3 regions of the Halobacillus sp. BAB-2008 genome follow, and region 1 is predicted to be linked to each of the others. Evidence: predicted binding sites of a transcription regulator. Region 1 holds the regulator's gene; each other region holds the start of a gene.
What was found. Region 1 encodes LexA, which represses DNA repair genes until DNA is damaged. Its sites were predicted from a motif close to CGAACATATGTTCG; they were not measured.
Positions count from the first base shown of each region.

Region 2: the regulator LexA is predicted to act here: its motif matches at 2,425-2,438, upstream of parE (DNA topoisomerase IV subunit B).
Region 3: the regulator LexA is predicted to act here: its motif matches at 3,110-3,123, upstream of recA (recombinase RecA).

Region 1 covers NZ_ANPF01000106.1:8,122-13,553, reverse strand. Annotated here, with positions in the region: gene glnA (type I glutamate--ammonia ligase) at 1-480, shown strand, start outside; gene D479_RS19120 (hypothetical protein) at 1,105-1,296, opposite strand; gene D479_RS21260 (methyl-accepting chemotaxis protein) at 1,615-2,523, shown strand; gene D479_RS20060 (N-acetylmuramoyl-L-alanine amidase) at 2,734-3,843, shown strand; gene D479_RS20505 (hypothetical protein) at 3,925-4,158, shown strand; gene lexA (transcriptional repressor LexA) at 4,182-4,805, opposite strand; partial or broken gene D479_RS19100 (recombinase family protein) at 5,097-5,432, shown strand, end outside.
Region 2 covers NZ_ANPF01000065.1:16,807-22,238, reverse strand. Annotated here, with positions in the region: gene D479_RS14015 (ABC transporter ATP-binding protein) at 1-227, shown strand, start outside; partial or broken gene D479_RS14010 (ABC transporter permease/substrate-binding protein) at 224-1,749, shown strand; gene D479_RS14005 (CoA-binding protein) at 1,761-2,174, shown strand; gene parE (DNA topoisomerase IV subunit B) at 2,482-4,437, shown strand; gene parC (DNA topoisomerase IV subunit A) at 4,453-5,432, shown strand, end outside.
Region 3 covers NZ_ANPF01000095.1:18,573-24,004, reverse strand. Annotated here, with positions in the region: partial or broken gene D479_RS18430 (TIGR00282 family metallophosphoesterase) at 1-50, opposite strand, end outside; gene rny (ribonuclease Y) at 161-1,723, opposite strand; gene recA (recombinase RecA) at 1,998-3,041, opposite strand; gene D479_RS21360 (nicotinamide-nucleotide amidohydrolase family protein) at 3,210-3,659, opposite strand; gene D479_RS21355 (CinA family nicotinamide mononucleotide deamidase-related protein) at 3,728-4,453, opposite strand; gene pgsA (CDP-diacylglycerol--glycerol-3-phosphate 3-phosphatidyltransferase) at 4,450-5,028, opposite strand; gene D479_RS18405 (helix-turn-helix domain-containing protein) at 5,127-5,432, opposite strand, start outside.

The DNA.
Region 1 (5,432 bases):
ACTGCTGTGACGAACCCTACTGTAAACTCCTATAAGCGTCTCGTTCCTGGCTATGAGGCACCTTGCTACGTTGCTTGGTCCGGACAAAACCGCAGTCCCCTCGTCCGCGTACCTACATCCCGTGGGTTGAGCACGCGAATTGAAGTGAGGAGTGTCGACCCATCCGCAAACCCTTATATGGCAATGGCAGTCCTGTTGTCCGCTGGCCTCGATGGGGTGAAGAATAAGCTGGAAGCACCGGCTCCGGTTGATCGCAACATCTATGTCATGGACAAAAAAGAACGGGAAGCGCACGGTGTGAAAGATCTGCCCGCAACCCTTTACGATGCCCTTGTAGAGCTGCAAAAAGATTCGATCATGGTGGAAGCTCTTGGAGAGCACCTTTTCGAACACTTCATTGAAGCAAAGGAAATCGAATGGGATATGTTCCGCACACAGGTTCATCCGTGGGAAAGAGAGCAATATCTGCAAACGTATTAAACCTTAAAACCCTTGGGGCTCTAAGCCTCGGGGTTTTTTTATATGCAAGATCCAAGTGGGTTTACATATGTTTAACCTTTAAAAGGTGCAGGTTGATGAATGACAGTACATCTGGAAGTTGAATGCCTACAGGGATGTGAGAGCGCCCTGCAATATTATTTATAGTAATTCTTATAAGCTGATTTCCAGAAGCCTTTCGTTATGCTGAGGGTGAGGAAATAAAAGGTAGGTTAGGGAAAAAAGAAGCACATATCATAATCATATTTTCAACTTAGCGTCAGGAAGAATTAAGCCGGTATTTGATCGTACATTTCCTCTGGAAGAAGCCAGGGGAACCCAGACATATTTTAAAGATACAGGGAAAATGGGGGGGATTGTATTAGTCCCTGAGGCTATTTGAGTTTGAAATTATATAGAAGCGATGAGGGAAACTAAAATCAACAAGTGAATCAGCCATTCCCTGCATCCTCCATAATCTAAAGTTTTCTTAAATGAACAACGTTAGTTACGTAGAGTATGTTTACGAACGTTTGTTTACGCCGTGTTTGACTGGATTGTGTTGCTTCCATTCCCCCTGAGCCTTCGCTCCGGGAGATTCTTACCTCAGTGAGAAGGAATGACCGCTTAGCCTTCTTTTATTAATCTTATAATCAAATCTTCGTAAGTATCCACTTGAGCCTGTAACGTTTCATTTATTTGTTTTAATTCCCTTATACGACGAAGCATTTCATCCATTAACTTGAGTTGTTCGTCATTCGTGCGATCCCCGTCGATATCGTCATACAAACGAATTAACTTATCCATTAACTTATCCACACTATCCCTCCTTAATGCCTGGATTTGAATATTATTATACGGTATAAAATGATTAACTTCCTCAGAATAGTTTTATTTAACTATTCTGATTGTTTTTGTTCTATAGCTTTTATTACATCCGTTTTCACATAAAAGAGGTATGCTTACAAATAGAAAACCTCCTATGCTGATTCTTCCGTCCATAAAGATGTCTGGTTTTGGTCTTAGACGGAGAGCATTCAAGTGGTAATAATGTACCCGGGGTGGTTTTTAGTTTTTTGAATAGGGTAAAATACCTATACGAAAGAAACAAAATAAATAAAGAGTAAGGGGAATGAAATGGTTAGTGCAGCAGATAGAGATGTTATAGAAGAGCGCTTGTTTCGATCCATCAACGATAATTTGGCGATGATATATTTTGGAACTGATCGCAAGGTGCGTTATGTCAATGATCGGTTTGCTGATACAATGGGGTACAACTCGAACCGGGAAATTATAGGGAAGGATCATAAGGAGTTCTGTTTCCGGAACTTTTCTGAAAGTGCAGAGTATCTGCTTTTTTGGGAAAATTTGAGAACCGGGAAGAGTTTTCAGAATAAAATTCTCAGAAAGAACAGGCGAGGAGCAGAAATTTGGCTGGAAGCAACCTACATGCCTGTATGGGAGAATGGAATGGTCAGTGGAATATTAAAAGTTGCAACAGACATATCAGAGCGGCAGCAGGGACTTCAGGATCTTGTCGGCAGGTTGAAGGATATGTCTTACACATTAAATGAAAAGGCGGTCCAAGGATTAGCCTTTCAGAATGATTTAAGTGACAGAGTAGATCAGATTTCTTCGATATCTTCTGAAAACACGGAAACGCTTGGGGAGCTTGGTATTCAAACAACTAAGATCCAGGGAGTGGTTAAGACCATTCGTGATATTGCTTCTCAGACAAACTTGTTGTCATTAAACGCCGCAATTGAAGCTGCGCGTGCGGGAGAGCATGGGAGAGGATTCGATGTCGTTGCAAAAGAAGTGCGTAAATTATCGAATAAAGTGGAAAAATCCATCAGCGAAGTGAATGAAAATGTAGAAAGCATTACTAATGAAATAGAAAATATCACAAAGGGAACGGTGAAGATACAAAAAGATGTGGAGGCTGCTTTATCACAAATTAAGTCTGCAAGTGAGATTTATCATGAGCTTGTCGGAGACGGGGAAGAGTTGGAGGTAAGAGCCAATCACTTGCAAGAAATTATATAGATAGATATAAGGGAGCGGCCGTGAACAGAACGGAGCGCTCCTTTTGTATGATTTTTGGGCTTTAGTAAGGGACAGAAGCGGATATATGTGCCCTATGTTGCGGCAAAATGGAACCAAAGGACAAGAGTGAGCATAATCTTGTTACATAGAAGTAGTTACTATTGCTAAATATTTGCAAAGGAAATTAATAGATTAGTAAAGGAGATCATTATGGCAAGATTAGTCTATCCAAGCGGAAGCTGGAACGGCAGGTTGGTTGCTTTGGATGATGGACATGGGATGGAGACTCCTGGGAAGAGAACGCCGTATATACCTGAGCTGGGGCGTCAAATTAAAGAGAATGAGTTTAATAGAAAGGTCGTTGCTTATCTCTCAGATATTCTTTTATACCATGGCTTCCGTGTGCTGCTTGTTGCACCCACAGATGCGGATACCCCTCTTACGACAAGAACAGCAGAAGCGAACAGGTACAATGCAGATATTTACGTGTCCGTGCATTACAACGCATTTGACGGTTCTTTCGGTGGATCAGATCCCAGCGGAATTGAAGTATATGTGTATCCGGGTTCTTTGAATCGGGAGGCTGGCAGATTGGCAGCGCTTGTCGGCAAGTATTTACGGCGAGGGACGCAACAGAACTGGCGCGGTGTAAAAGAAGCCAATTTTCATGTGTTGAGAGAAACAGACATGCCGGCAATTCTGACCGAGAACGGTTACATGGATAACAAACGTGAGGCATTGTTAATGATTAATGAAGCTTTTCAACAAGAAGTAGCAAAGGAACACGCGCAGGGAATCTGTGAGTACTTCGGTGTGGCTTTTAAAGGAGTCGGTGAAACGATCGACAAAAATTACCTTTCTCTTGGGGATACGGGAGAAGCGGTACGTGTGCTGCAGCGCAATTTATTGAAATTGGGCTATTCCATGGGAGGCTACGGGGCCGATGGTTCCTTCGGTCCAGCTACAGAGACAGCTGTCAAAGCTTTTCAGAGGGATCAGGGTTTAACAGTCGATGGATATTATGGGCCAAATACAAAAAGGGCAATGGAAGAAGCCCTCAAAAAAATGGAGGATGATGAAATGGAAGAGGTTGCAGTTGTCATCAATTCATTTGCTGATTTCCCTGCTGTGGAGACACTTGCTATTCGGGAAAATGCAATGATTGCGTTAAGGCGTACGGCAGAGAGGCGCCAAGTGGCTAAAAAGATAATCGTTGCCGGTGGGGGAACGGCTGGCTTAAAAGGGTCCAATTTTGTTGATCTATCCGGAGCGACGCGTCTGGAGACAGCCCGAAAGATCGAAAATTATTTAAAACGATGAACGGCCCAGGATTTCCCGGTATACTTTCAGCGTCATTCTTCATACAATAAAAGAACAAATGTTCGTAATGAGGTGATGCGTATGCACCAATTATTAAACCGTTCTATGATAGAGCATTTACCGTTGGAAATTATTTATCATGCCCGTGATCAATCTATTTCTCAACGATTAATTCGAGTTATAAGGATGGAGGAAGCCTGTTGCGTGGCTTATTGTTATACACGGAAACAAGTAAGAACGTTCAGATGGGATGGAATTCTTGCCGTGGCAGTTTTTCGTAAAAATAAAGGAACAGAGAAAAGAAGCGGGGCTTAAAACGGCCGCCGCTTCTTTCTATTTTAATGCACCGTCCGGTATAAACCGACAACTCGTCCTAAAATGGAAACATCATTTAGTATAATCGGTTCCATTGTCGCATTTTCCGGCTGAAGCCTGATGTGGTTCTTTTCTTTGAAGAAGCGTTTCACCGTAGCTTCTTCTTCCTCTGTCATAGCGACGACAATGTCACCGTTCTGAGCTGTCTGCTGCTGTCTGACTACTACCATATCTCCGTCCAGGATTCCTGCTTCTATCATACTCTCTCCCTGTACGATGAGCACAAATGTGTTGTCGTCCGTTCCTGCAAGCGTATCCGGGAGTGGAACGTACTCTTCAATATTTTCGACAGCGGTGATGGGAGACCCTGCTGTGACCTTACCGATCACAGGGGCATAGGCGACCTCGCTTCTGGGAATACTGTGATCCTCTTCTAATTCAATAACTTCAATTGCCCGCGGTTTCGTAGGGTCCCGACGGATAAAGCCTTTTTTCTCAAGCCTTGATAAGTGTCCGTGCACAGTCGAGCTGGAAGCAAGACCCACAGACTGTCCGATTTCCCTAACGGATGGTGGATACCCTTTTAACACTACCTGTTCTTTTATGAAATCTAGTATTTCTTGCTGCCGCTTGGAAAGTTTATTCATAGATTAGCACCTCGTACATAGGATTATAGTAACCACATTGTACCATGGAGGGCAAAAAAACACAAACAAGCGTTCGAAAAAAGTCGTTGACAGGAACGTACATTCGTATATAATTAAAAATATCAAATGCGAACACAGGTTCTTAGGAACGTTCGTTCTTAATATGGAGGGGTTCACATGTTCAATAAACTATCCAAACTGGACGTCACGTACATCATTTTGTTTGTTGTCAGCTTCGCTTTTCTCTATTATTCTATGGTAACGAGCGGATAAGAGAGGGGTTTATTGTAGATGAAGGTTGTCTTGTACTGCCGCGTCAGCACGGAAAAAGAGGCGCAGATCTCATCGTTAAAACGCCAGAGGGCGGAATTGACTGCCATGGCAGAAAATCACGGGTTGGAAATTGTCGATTGCATTGAAGAACAGGCAAGCGGCTACGAAATAGAAAGAGAAGGTATTTTTTTCTGTTTTGGAGTACCTTTCTTCAAGACAGGCGGATGCATTGCTGATTCAGGATGAGACGAGGCTCGGAAGAGGGAATACGAAGATAGCCCTTTTCCATCAGCTTAACAGGCTTGGGGTTAAGGTTTATTCCCTTACTCATGAAGGCGAACTTCAGATTTCCGA
Region 2 (5,432 bases), on a different contig from region 1:
ATCTTCGCAAGTCCGATGGTACGAACGGCGGAGCAGTCATGGATGGACGCCGGGAGGTTGTTCCGGAACTGGATAATGGGATGGTCTTGAAAGATGCAGTTGCCCTGTTTGAGAAACACAAGTATGACAGCCTGCCTGTCGTTCGCGGCAATAAGCTGATCGGAACACTGTCCTATAAAGATATCGTTCTCTTTCTCAAAAGCCAGTCGAAGGAGGAAGAGGTATGAATCAATTCATCGAAGTGTTCAGCCAGAGACAGGACATTCTGCTTGAGAAGATATGGGAACATCTGCAAATCTCCATTATATCACTCGTCATTGCTACGTTGATTTCTGTCCCTCTCGGTTTACTGTTGACGCGCAAACAGAAAATTGCAGAACCGATCATCGGACTTACGGCAGTCCTGCAAACGATCCCCAGCCTTGCCGTCCTGGCTTTTCTTATTCCGCTGTTCGGGATCGGTCAGACACCGGCAGTTATTGCTTTGACCGCCTACGGACTACTTCCGATCCTGCGTAACACGTACACAGGTATCAAAGGGGTCGATCCTGCTTTGAAGGAAGCGGCTACAGGTATGGGCATGTCCTCTTTCCGAAGGTTGTCTAAAGTGGAACTGCCTTTGGCGATGCCGATCATTATGGCAGGAATAAGGACGTCTATGGTCCTGATCGTAGGGACGACGACCATTGCAGCCTTAATCGGAGCAGGCGGGCTCGGTGATCTAATTCTGCTTGGGCTCGACCGCGGCGGCGATGCCAATCTCATTCTTCTTGGTGCGATACCTGCGGCGCTGCTTGCCATCCTTCTCGATTTGATTTTGCGTTTATTTGAACGAACATCAGCGAAGTCCGGATTCCGATCATTAATCAGTTTATTGGTAATCGCTGCACTTATCGCTGTGGGGCCGCTCGCATTCGGAGGCAAAGGGAAAGATGACCTTGTTCTCGGTGCCAAGCTTGGATCGGAGCCTGCTATCCTTATTAATATGTATAAGCTTTTGATAGAAGACGAGACCGACCTCCAAGTCGGCTTGCAGGCTAATTTAGGGAAAACGGACCTGGTCTTCAGTGCACTCGAGGAAGGAAGTATTGATATCTATCCGGAGTTCACCGGAACAGCCATTGTATCCCTCCTTGATGAAGAGGCAGAAAGCAACGATAAGAAGGAAGTCTATCTTCAGGCAAAGCGTGGGATGGCAGAAACGTACGATATGGCTTATTTGGAGCCGATGGCATTTAATAATACGTACACGGTTGCCACCACGGAAGAAATAGCAGAACGTTACAACCTGGAAACCATGGAAGATTTAAAAGCTGTGGAAGATCAGCTGACTGCAGGTTTCACCTTGGAATTTAACGACCGACAAGACGGCTATCAAGGGATGAAAGAGCTGTACGGGCTCGATCTTGCCGAAGTGAGGACCATGGATCCCGGTCTCCGTCAAGGTGCTATATCGAGCGGAGATGTGGATATCATTGACGCTTATGCCACGGATAGTTATATGGTAGAATTAAACCTAAAAGTGTTGGAGGATACGAAGAACCTTTTCCCGCCTTATCAAGTGCACCATTGATGAAGCAGGAAACACTGGAAGAGCATCCGGAGCTTGAGGAAATCCTGAATCAGTTGTCAGGAAAGATCTCCGATGAAGAAATGAGAGAAATGAACTATCAGGTAGATTATGAAGACCGTTCCCCGGCTGATGTTGCAAGCGAATATTTGGTTGAGGAAGGTTTAATCGAAGAATAGGAGGCGTTAACGTGACCTTTCAAAATCCATCGAAACAAGAGATAAAAGAACTGCTCCAAAACTCGAAGCGTATTGCCGTCATCGGCCTCTCTGATAAGCCGCACCGTACATCGTATCAGGTAAGCGAGGCGATGCAGCAGGCAGGTTATGAAATCATCCCCGTCAATCCGGCTGTTGAGGAAGTGCTCGGTCAAAAAGCAGTAGCAAGCCTTGCGGAGGTGGAGGGACCCATTGACATTATCAATGTCTTTCGACGTTCTGAATATCTTCCTGAAATCGCTGAAGAAGCCAAAAACGTCAATGCGAAAGCGTTCTGGGCTCAACAAGGCGTTATTCACGAGGGAGCTTATGATATACTGAAAGATGATTCCAAACTTGTCATCATGGATTTGTGTATCAAAGTGGCTCATGCCCTTTATCGATGATATATCTGTGATTTTTCGTTTAAATCCCTGCATCTGCGGGGGTTTTTTCGTTTTTTTTGGAAGAATTATGTTTGCGAAACCATATAAAATCGCTACAATATAACAAGCGATGTTTTTTGTTGTCAGTGCAATACACTTTTTTTGAATGAACAACAAGCTTCTCTTAGGGGGTATAAGAAAGGTCAAGGTAATCCCTGACTTATTCCATAGGGTCTCTTGAGGTTCCATATGTAAAATTCGTTTACACAATCGAACGTTTGTTCTATTATGGTAATAGTTGTTGGTTAAGAAAGGAGCCGATGGTAAATTGTCGAGTCAAAATCAAACATACACAGATGATTCCATACAAGTACTAGAGGGACTGGAGGCTGTCCGAAAGCGGCCGGGGATGTATATCGGATCCACCGATCATCGCGGACTCCATCACCTTGTCTATGAAATCGTCGATAACGCCATCGATGAAGCATTGTCTGGTTTCGGCGAACAAATGACTGTCACGCTCCACAAAGATGGAAGTGTTTCTGTCGAGGATGAAGCGCGCGGAATGCCGACGGGAATGCATAAAACAGGAAAGCCGACCCCGGAAGTCATCTTGACTGTCCTGCACGCCGGAGGGAAATTCGGTCAAGGCGGTTATAAGTCGTCGGGAGGTCTGCATGGCGTAGGTGCTTCTGTTGTAAATGCTCTTTCGGAATGGCTGGAAGTTCATATTGCCAGGGACGGAGAGAAGTTCTATCAACGGTTCGAGAACGGCGGTGTTCCGGTTACGTCTCTTGAGAATAAAGGGAAGACGCGGAAGACAGGTACGACCATCCGATTTAAGCCTGATCCGACCATTTTCTCAGTTACGAAGTTCAACCTGGAAACGTTATCGGAAAGGCTTCGCGAAGCGGCTTTTCTTCTAAAGGGGTTCCGAATCATCCTGGTTGATGAACGGAATGAAAAAGTTCAGGAAGTTTATCAATATAACGATGGGTTGGAGTCGTTCGTCGGTTACTTAAACGAGGAGAAAGATACGCTTCATCCTGTCGTGTCATTTGAGGGCAGCCAGTCCGGTATTGAATTGGATTTCGCTTTTCAATTCAATGATGGTTTTGCTGAGAACATCTTGTCCTTCGTAAACAATGTACGGACGAAAGACGGCGGTACCCACGAGTCGGGAGCGAAGACAGCGATTACACGTATTTTTAATGACTATGCAAGAAGAGCACAGCTGTTGAAGGATAAGGATAAGAACCTGGAAGGTAACGATATCAGAGAAGGGTTTACAGCTGTCATTTCTGCGCGTATCCCTGAAGAGCTGCTGCAGTTTGAAGGCCAGACAAAGAGCAAGCTCGGGACATCGGAAGCAAGATCAGCCTTGGACAGTGTCATCGCTGAGAAGCTTTCCTACTTCCTGGAAGAGAATCCGGACATTTCTTCCATGCTGATTAAAAAAGCGATCAAAGCTAAAGAGGCAAGAGAGGCTGCTCGTAAAGCAAGGGAAGATGCGAGATCCGGCAAGAAGAGGAAGCGCAAAGATACGTTGTTGAGCGGGAAGCTGACTCCTGCCCAGTCGAAGAACGCACAGAAGAATGAGCTCTATCTTGTAGAGGGTGATTCTGCCGGTGGTTCAGCGAAACAAGGAAGGGATCGAAAATTCCAGGCTGTCCTTCCGCTTCGTGGTAAAGTTATCAATACAGAAAAAGCCAAGATTGCTGACATCTTTAAAAATGAAGAGATTTCCACGATCATTCACACAATCGGTGCGGGTGTCGGAGGAGACTTCACATTAGAAGACTGCAATTACGATAAAATCGTCATCATGACCGATGCGGACACTGACGGAGCGCACATTCAGGTGCTTCTTTTGACGTTCTTCTTTCGTTATATGAGGCCGCTTGTAGAAGCTGGCAAAGTCTTCATCGCTCTCCCGCCGTTGTATAAGGTGAGTAAAGGCAAAGGCAAGAAGGAGAAAGTCGAATACGCCTGGGATGAAGAAGGCATGCAGAAATTATTAAAAGAATTCAAGAATGGTTATTCGATCCAACGTTACAAAGGTTTAGGGGAAATGAACGCAGATCAGCTTTGGGAAACGACGATGAATCCGGAATCACGTACATTGATTCGAGTCACCATCGATGATCTTGCTCGTGTAGAACGCCGTGTGACGACACTGATGGGGGATAAAGTAGAACCTCGACGGAAATGGATTGAATCCCACGTCGCTTTCGGAATGGAAGACGAAGCGAATATATTAGAAAATGATAAAATCCAATCGTAAAAGGAGGACCTCCTGTTGTCTGAGGCAGAAAAGTTTTTAGATTTACCATTAGAGGAAGTTCTCGGAGACCGCTTCGGGAGATACAGTAAATACATCATCCAGGAAAGGGCCCTCCCGGATGCAAGGGACGGCTTGAAGCCGGTGCAACGGCGGATTCTTTATGCCATGCACCAAGAGAAAAATACCCATGATAAAGCCTACCGGAAATCGGCAAAAACGGTCGGTACAGTTATTGGTAATTATCACCCGCACGGAGATTCTTCGGTCTATGAAGCAATGGTGCGCTTGAGTCAGACGTGGAAGGTGCGGCATCCGCTTGTGGAAATGCACGGGAACAACGGCAGCGTAGATGGAGATCCGCCCGCGGCCATGCGTTATACAGAAGCCAGGCTGTCTGCAATATCCTCGGAGCTCCTGCGGGATATTGAAAAGCAGACGGTTGAATTCATTCCTAACTTCGATGATACGATTGAGGAACCGACCGTTCTTCCTGCCAAGTTTCCCAGTCTGCTTGTAAACGGGTCTACAGGGATATCCGCTGGGTATGCTACCGAGATACCTTCTCATAATTTAGGCGAAGTCATCGATGCGGTAATCATGCGCATCGATAAGCCGAAATCCACAGTCCCTGAATTAATGACGAAGATTCAAGGTCCGGATTTCCCTACGGGCGGTATTATACAGGGGGTTGCCGGAATTCAAAAAGCTTATGAGACCGGCAAAGGGAAAATCGTTCTTCGCGGCCGGGCGGAAATCCAGCAGCAGCGTGGCGGCAAAGAACAGATCGTTATTCATGAAATACCTTATGAAGTGAATAAAGCGAGTATGGTTAAACGGATGGACGAGCTTCGTATTGATAGAAAAGTGGAAGGGATCGCCGAAGTTAGGGATGAGACCGACCGCACGGGCCTGCGGGTGGTTATCGATTTGAAGAAAGATGCAAACAGCGAAGGCGTGCTGAACTACCTTTATAAGCATACGGACCTGCAGATTTC
Region 3 (5,432 bases), on a different contig from region 1:
ATTTCTCTTCCCGGTGAACCCACCACGTCTCCAATAAATAAAATTCTCATGTGCGAACCTACCTCTTTCTTCTAAAGCATTCCTTCTTCATCCCCTGATCCATGAACAGGGAACCTCTTAAAAACAAATGAAGCGGCCCGAAACGGCCGCTTCATCAGATTTATTTCGCATACTCCACAGAACGTGTTTCACGAATAACGGTTACTTTGATATGACCAGGATAATCGAGTTCTCCTTCGATTCGGTTTCGAATATCACGGGCCAGTCGCGTAGCTTCAAGATCATCAATTTCATCAGGGCGAACCATAATCCGAACTTCCCTACCGGCTTGGATTGCAAATGATTTCTCGACTCCTTCATAGGATTCAGAAATCTCTTCCAGCTTCTCAAGACGCTTGATATAGTTTTCGAGCGTTTCACTACGTGCGCCAGGTCTTGCTGCTGATAAAGCATCGGCAGCTGCGACAAGGACAGCAATGACGGAGGTCGGTTCTTCATCACCGTGGTGAGATGCAACAGCGTTGATCACTGTCTCATTCTCTTTATACTTCATCGCAAGTTCTTTACCGATTTCTACGTGGCTTCCTTCCACTTCGTGGTCAATTGCCTTCCCTATATCATGCAGCAATCCTGCACGACGGGCAAGCACTTCGTCTTCGCCAAGTTCTGCGGCAAGCAGACCGGACAAATAAGCAACCTCTGTAGAGTGTTTGAGTACATTCTGACCGTAACTTGTACGATACTTCAAGCGGCCAAGAATCTTGATCAGATCCGGATGCAGGCCGTGAACGCCGACTTCGAAAGTCGTCTGTTCCCCTACTTCACGAATGTAGTCATCCACTTCGCGACGGGACTTGTCCACCATTTCCTCGATACGGGCTGGGTGAATGCGCCCGTCCTGTACCAGTTTCTCAAGTGCCATCCGCGCCGTTTCACGACGGATCGGGTCAAAACCAGAGAGAATGACAGCTTCCGGCGTATCATCAATGATCAAGTCAATGCCAGTCAATGTTTCAAGGGTACGAATGTTGCGTCCTTCCCGACCGATAATTCTTCCTTTCATCTCATCGTTCGGAAGGTTAACCACAGAAACCGTCGTTTCTGCAACGTGATCGGCAGCACAGCGTTGAAGAGCTAAAGAAAGAATGTTCTTCGCTTTCTTATCCGCTTCTTCTTTCGCTTTATTCTCCGCTTCCTTGATCATTAGTGCGGACTCATGCGACACTTCTTGCTCTACTTTCTCAAGAATCATCTGTTTCGCCTGATCTGATGTCAAACCGGATATACGTTCCAGTTCGGTTTGCTGTTCTTGAAGCATAGCTTTCACTTTGCTTTCCATTTCTTCAATTTGTTGTTGTCTCTCGGCAAGAGTCCCTTCTTTCTTGTCGAGTGAAAAATCACGCTGGTCAAGCGTCTCACTCTTACGATCAAGATTCTCTTCTTTCTGAGTTAAACGATTTTCAGTTTTCTGCAGTTCCATGCGGCGTTCGCGGATCTCGTTCTCCGCTTCCTGACGAAATTTCTGATTCTCTTCTTTTGCTTCAAGAAGAGCTTCTTTCTTAGCTGATTCTGCATTGCGGTGACCTTCATCCACAATCTGTTTCGCAAGCGCTTCAGCACTGGAAATTTTCGCCTCCGCAATCGATTTCCGAATAAGATAACCAACAACAGAACCGACGATAAGGGCAAGCAAAATGAAGATGAGCGAGGATATTAAATCCATTTTTTCACCTCCTCTTGCTATGAACTTGGTCCGTTTGTCGGCAAATACAAACGTTTCATTTTCAGTTTCGTTTAGGTAATATAAGGGTATAAAGATGAAAATGATACACATTCATTTTATGCTTGCGCATAAGGAATGTCAAGGAAACCCATCACGTATGTGCTGATATATTGAAATATTTTAAACTATCAGTATCTTTTTCACGTTTTCTTTTAGATTTTGTAAAGGTTATGTATAAAAAGCAGTGCTTTTCTGCACTGCTTTTTTGTGCTTTTTAAACGTCAAGCGTTTCCTGACTGTCAGCTTCCGGCGCTTCAACAGAAGGTTCATCCGCATCCATTCCGTAATGATCCCGAATCAAACGTTTTACTTCATCGTAAATTTCCACGTTTTCTTTCAGGAACTGTTTGGCATTTTCACGACCTTGGCCAAGTCGCTCCTCATTATAGGAATACCAGGATCCGCTCTTTTGAATGAGATCAAGGTCTGTACCGATGTCGATCAGTTCACCTTCTCTGGATATTCCCTCTCCATACATAATATCAACTTCTGCTTGTTTGAAAGGCGGAGCCACCTTGTTCTTCACGACTTTCAGACGGGTCTTGTTACCGACCATTTCATTCCCCTGTTTCAGCGTTTCTGCACGACGAACTTCCAAACGCACGGAAGAATAGAACTTCAGCGCACGACCGCCAGGTGTTGTTTCCGGGTTACCGAACATAACGCCGACTTTTTCACGAATTTGGTTAATGAAGATCGCTGTAGTCTTCGACTTATTTATAGCTCCGGAAAGCTTACGCAGTGCTTGGGACATCAAACGGGCCTGAAGACCAACGTGTGCATCTCCCATTTCTCCTTCAATCTCAGCTTTCGGGACCAGTGCGGCTACAGAGTCGATAACAACCATATCCACCGCACCGCTTCGTACGAGCGCCTCAGCAATCTCAAGCGCCTGCTCCCCGGTGTCAGGCTGGGACAGCAGTAACTCCTCAATGTCTACCCCGAGCGCCCTTGCATACACGGGATCGAGTGCGTGCTCCGCATCGATAAACGCTGCCTGTCCGCCTTTTCTTTGTGCCTCGGCAATCGCGTGAAGCGCTACCGTCGTTTTACCGGATGATTCCGGTCCATATATTTCTATAATTCTACCTCGCGGGTATCCACCGACACCCAACGCCACATCAAGAGCCAGAGAGCCACTGGATACTGTGTTCACCCGCTGTTCTGCACTTTCTCCGAGCTTCATGATGGAACCTTTACCGAACTGCTTTTCTATTTGACGCAATGCCATATCTAATGCTTGTTTACGATCACTCATACTATACCGCCTTTCCAAAATATCTATCCCTATCATAACTTGTTTTCTTCGATTTGCCAACTAAAAAGCGAATATTTGTTCCCTTTTTTTCAAAAAGAAAAGAGGTGCAATTTATGAGTTCCCCTCTGCGAAACTTCATAAACTGCACCCACCCGCTTCCATAAAGTGCTATTTCAGCCTTTGGAAAAGCAGCTCGAAGCCTTTCTTGACTGCCCGGTGCCTCACCTGCTCGCGAGCTCCATGGAAATAAAGCTCATGCACCTCCGGCTTCCTTTCGCCTATCTGCAGACCGATGTAGACCGTCCCGGGCGCTTTCCCTTCACTTTCCTCCGGCCCCGCTACTCCTGTAAAACTGATCCCGATGTCCGTGCGGAGAATTGCCTGTGCATTCAACGCCATCACTTCGGCACACTCATGACTGATGGTTCCAAATTCTTTGATGATAAAACTCGGCACCTGCAGAACTTGTTCCTTCGCTGCCGGAGTATAGGAAACGATACCTCCCTCGCATACAGCCGATGCTCCAGGGAGGGCGACAAGGTTCTCCATAAACATGCCGCCGGTAAAGCTTTCCGCAGATCCAATCGTGTAGTTCCTGCTCTCAAGCAGTTGTTTCACTTTTTCTTCAATCGTAACAGCGTCACTGCCATAATAGTGCCCGCCGACTCTTTCTAATATTTTTTCCTTCAGGCTTCAATACTTTGGAGCGCTTCAGCATCCGTTTCGCCGGTAGCCGTCAATCGCAGCCCGACCTCCCCTTCGCTTGCGAGAGGAGCGATAGTCGGGTTCGTCTGGGTGGATATAAGGTCGCTTAGTTCCGTTTCCAGCCTTGATTCCCCAATTCCTATAAAACGCATCATTTCTGACACGATCTGTGACTTCCATTCGAAGCGTTCCCGCAATTTCGGAAGAACTTCCTCTTCCATCAGCGCCTTCATTTCAGATGGGACTCCAGGAAGGAAGACCCATATCGTGCCTTCGTGCTCCACAATTTGGCCGGGTGCCATCCCTTTACTGTTGGTCAGCACTTCAGCCTGTTGGAATACATGGGACTGCTTCCGGTTATTCAGTGTCATAGGTCTTCCATTCCGCTCGAATACGGCAAGAATCTTCACCATGGAGGGCTCATGCTCTACGAGTTCCTGGCCAAAGATTTCCTGAGCGGCGTCTCTGGTCAAGTCATCCTCTGTAGGCCCGAGTCCGCCCGTTACAATGATGATGTCAGACCTTGCCCCCGCTGCTTTGAAGCATGTACGGACGCGGTCCATATTATCTCCGACCACTGTGTGACTATAAACCGGAAGACCGAGTGCAGCTAGTTCTTTTGAAATCCACTGAGCATTGGTGTTGGCAATTTGACCAAGCAAAAGCTCAGTCCCTACGGCAATGATTTCCGCCTTTTCCGCTCTCATTTAGAATCCCTCATCACATGCCAGTTCTTTTTGAAATAATCGTAGCCGGAATAAATCGTAATAATCAATGCTAAATAAAGCGCGATCAGCCCCATCGGAAAACCGATATAGGAGAACGGCCAATTGTGAAGCAGCAGCAAGGAGATTGCAATGATTTGAATCCATGTCTTCAATTTACCCATCTGACTTGCAGCAAGCACGCTTCCTTCTCCCGCCGCCACAAGTCGGAGTCCTGTAACTGCAAATTCGCGGCTGATGATAAGAATGACGATCCAAGCCGGAGCAAGACCGATTTCGACAAGCAGAATCAGCGCGGCACTTACGAGGAGCTTATCTGCTAAAGGATCGAGAAATTTACCGAGGTTCGTTACGAGATTGTATTTCCGTGCGATATATCCATCAATCCAGTCTGTCGTGGATGCAATGATGAACAGTACAGCACCCGCCAAATGGGATACAGGCAGCTCGTTTTCGCCGATATTCAAACTTCCCCAATTGAACGGTACGCTCATAAGGATAATAAAGATCGGGATAAGAAAAATTCTGGATAAGGTAATTTTGTTTGGTAAATTCATTTGTTCACACTCCTACATGAAATAAAGGAAAGACTGTCCCCGGTCAAACCTAGTGTTCCCGCAATCAGCGGAACACACGCGTGGACAGCCTTCCATAATTATTCTTGGTATTGAAGCAGCATTTTCTGCGTGGATTTCTCAGGGTCAGGAAATTCTATTACTTCATCGCCAATTTTCACGACGGTACCTGGTGCATTCCCTGTTTTAATATACAATTCATTCTGTCCATCAAATTCAAGAGATAAAGGCGATTCCCCTGTCGTGTACTCTTTAGGGGTAATCAAGTTTTCCCCGCCCTTCGGGGACTGTACTTCCAAGTACGCGGTTCCTTCCAATTCGATGGTTACCGACCGATCCTCCGCACCGGAAATGCTGTATACATGTTCCGGGAATCCTCCGGTACC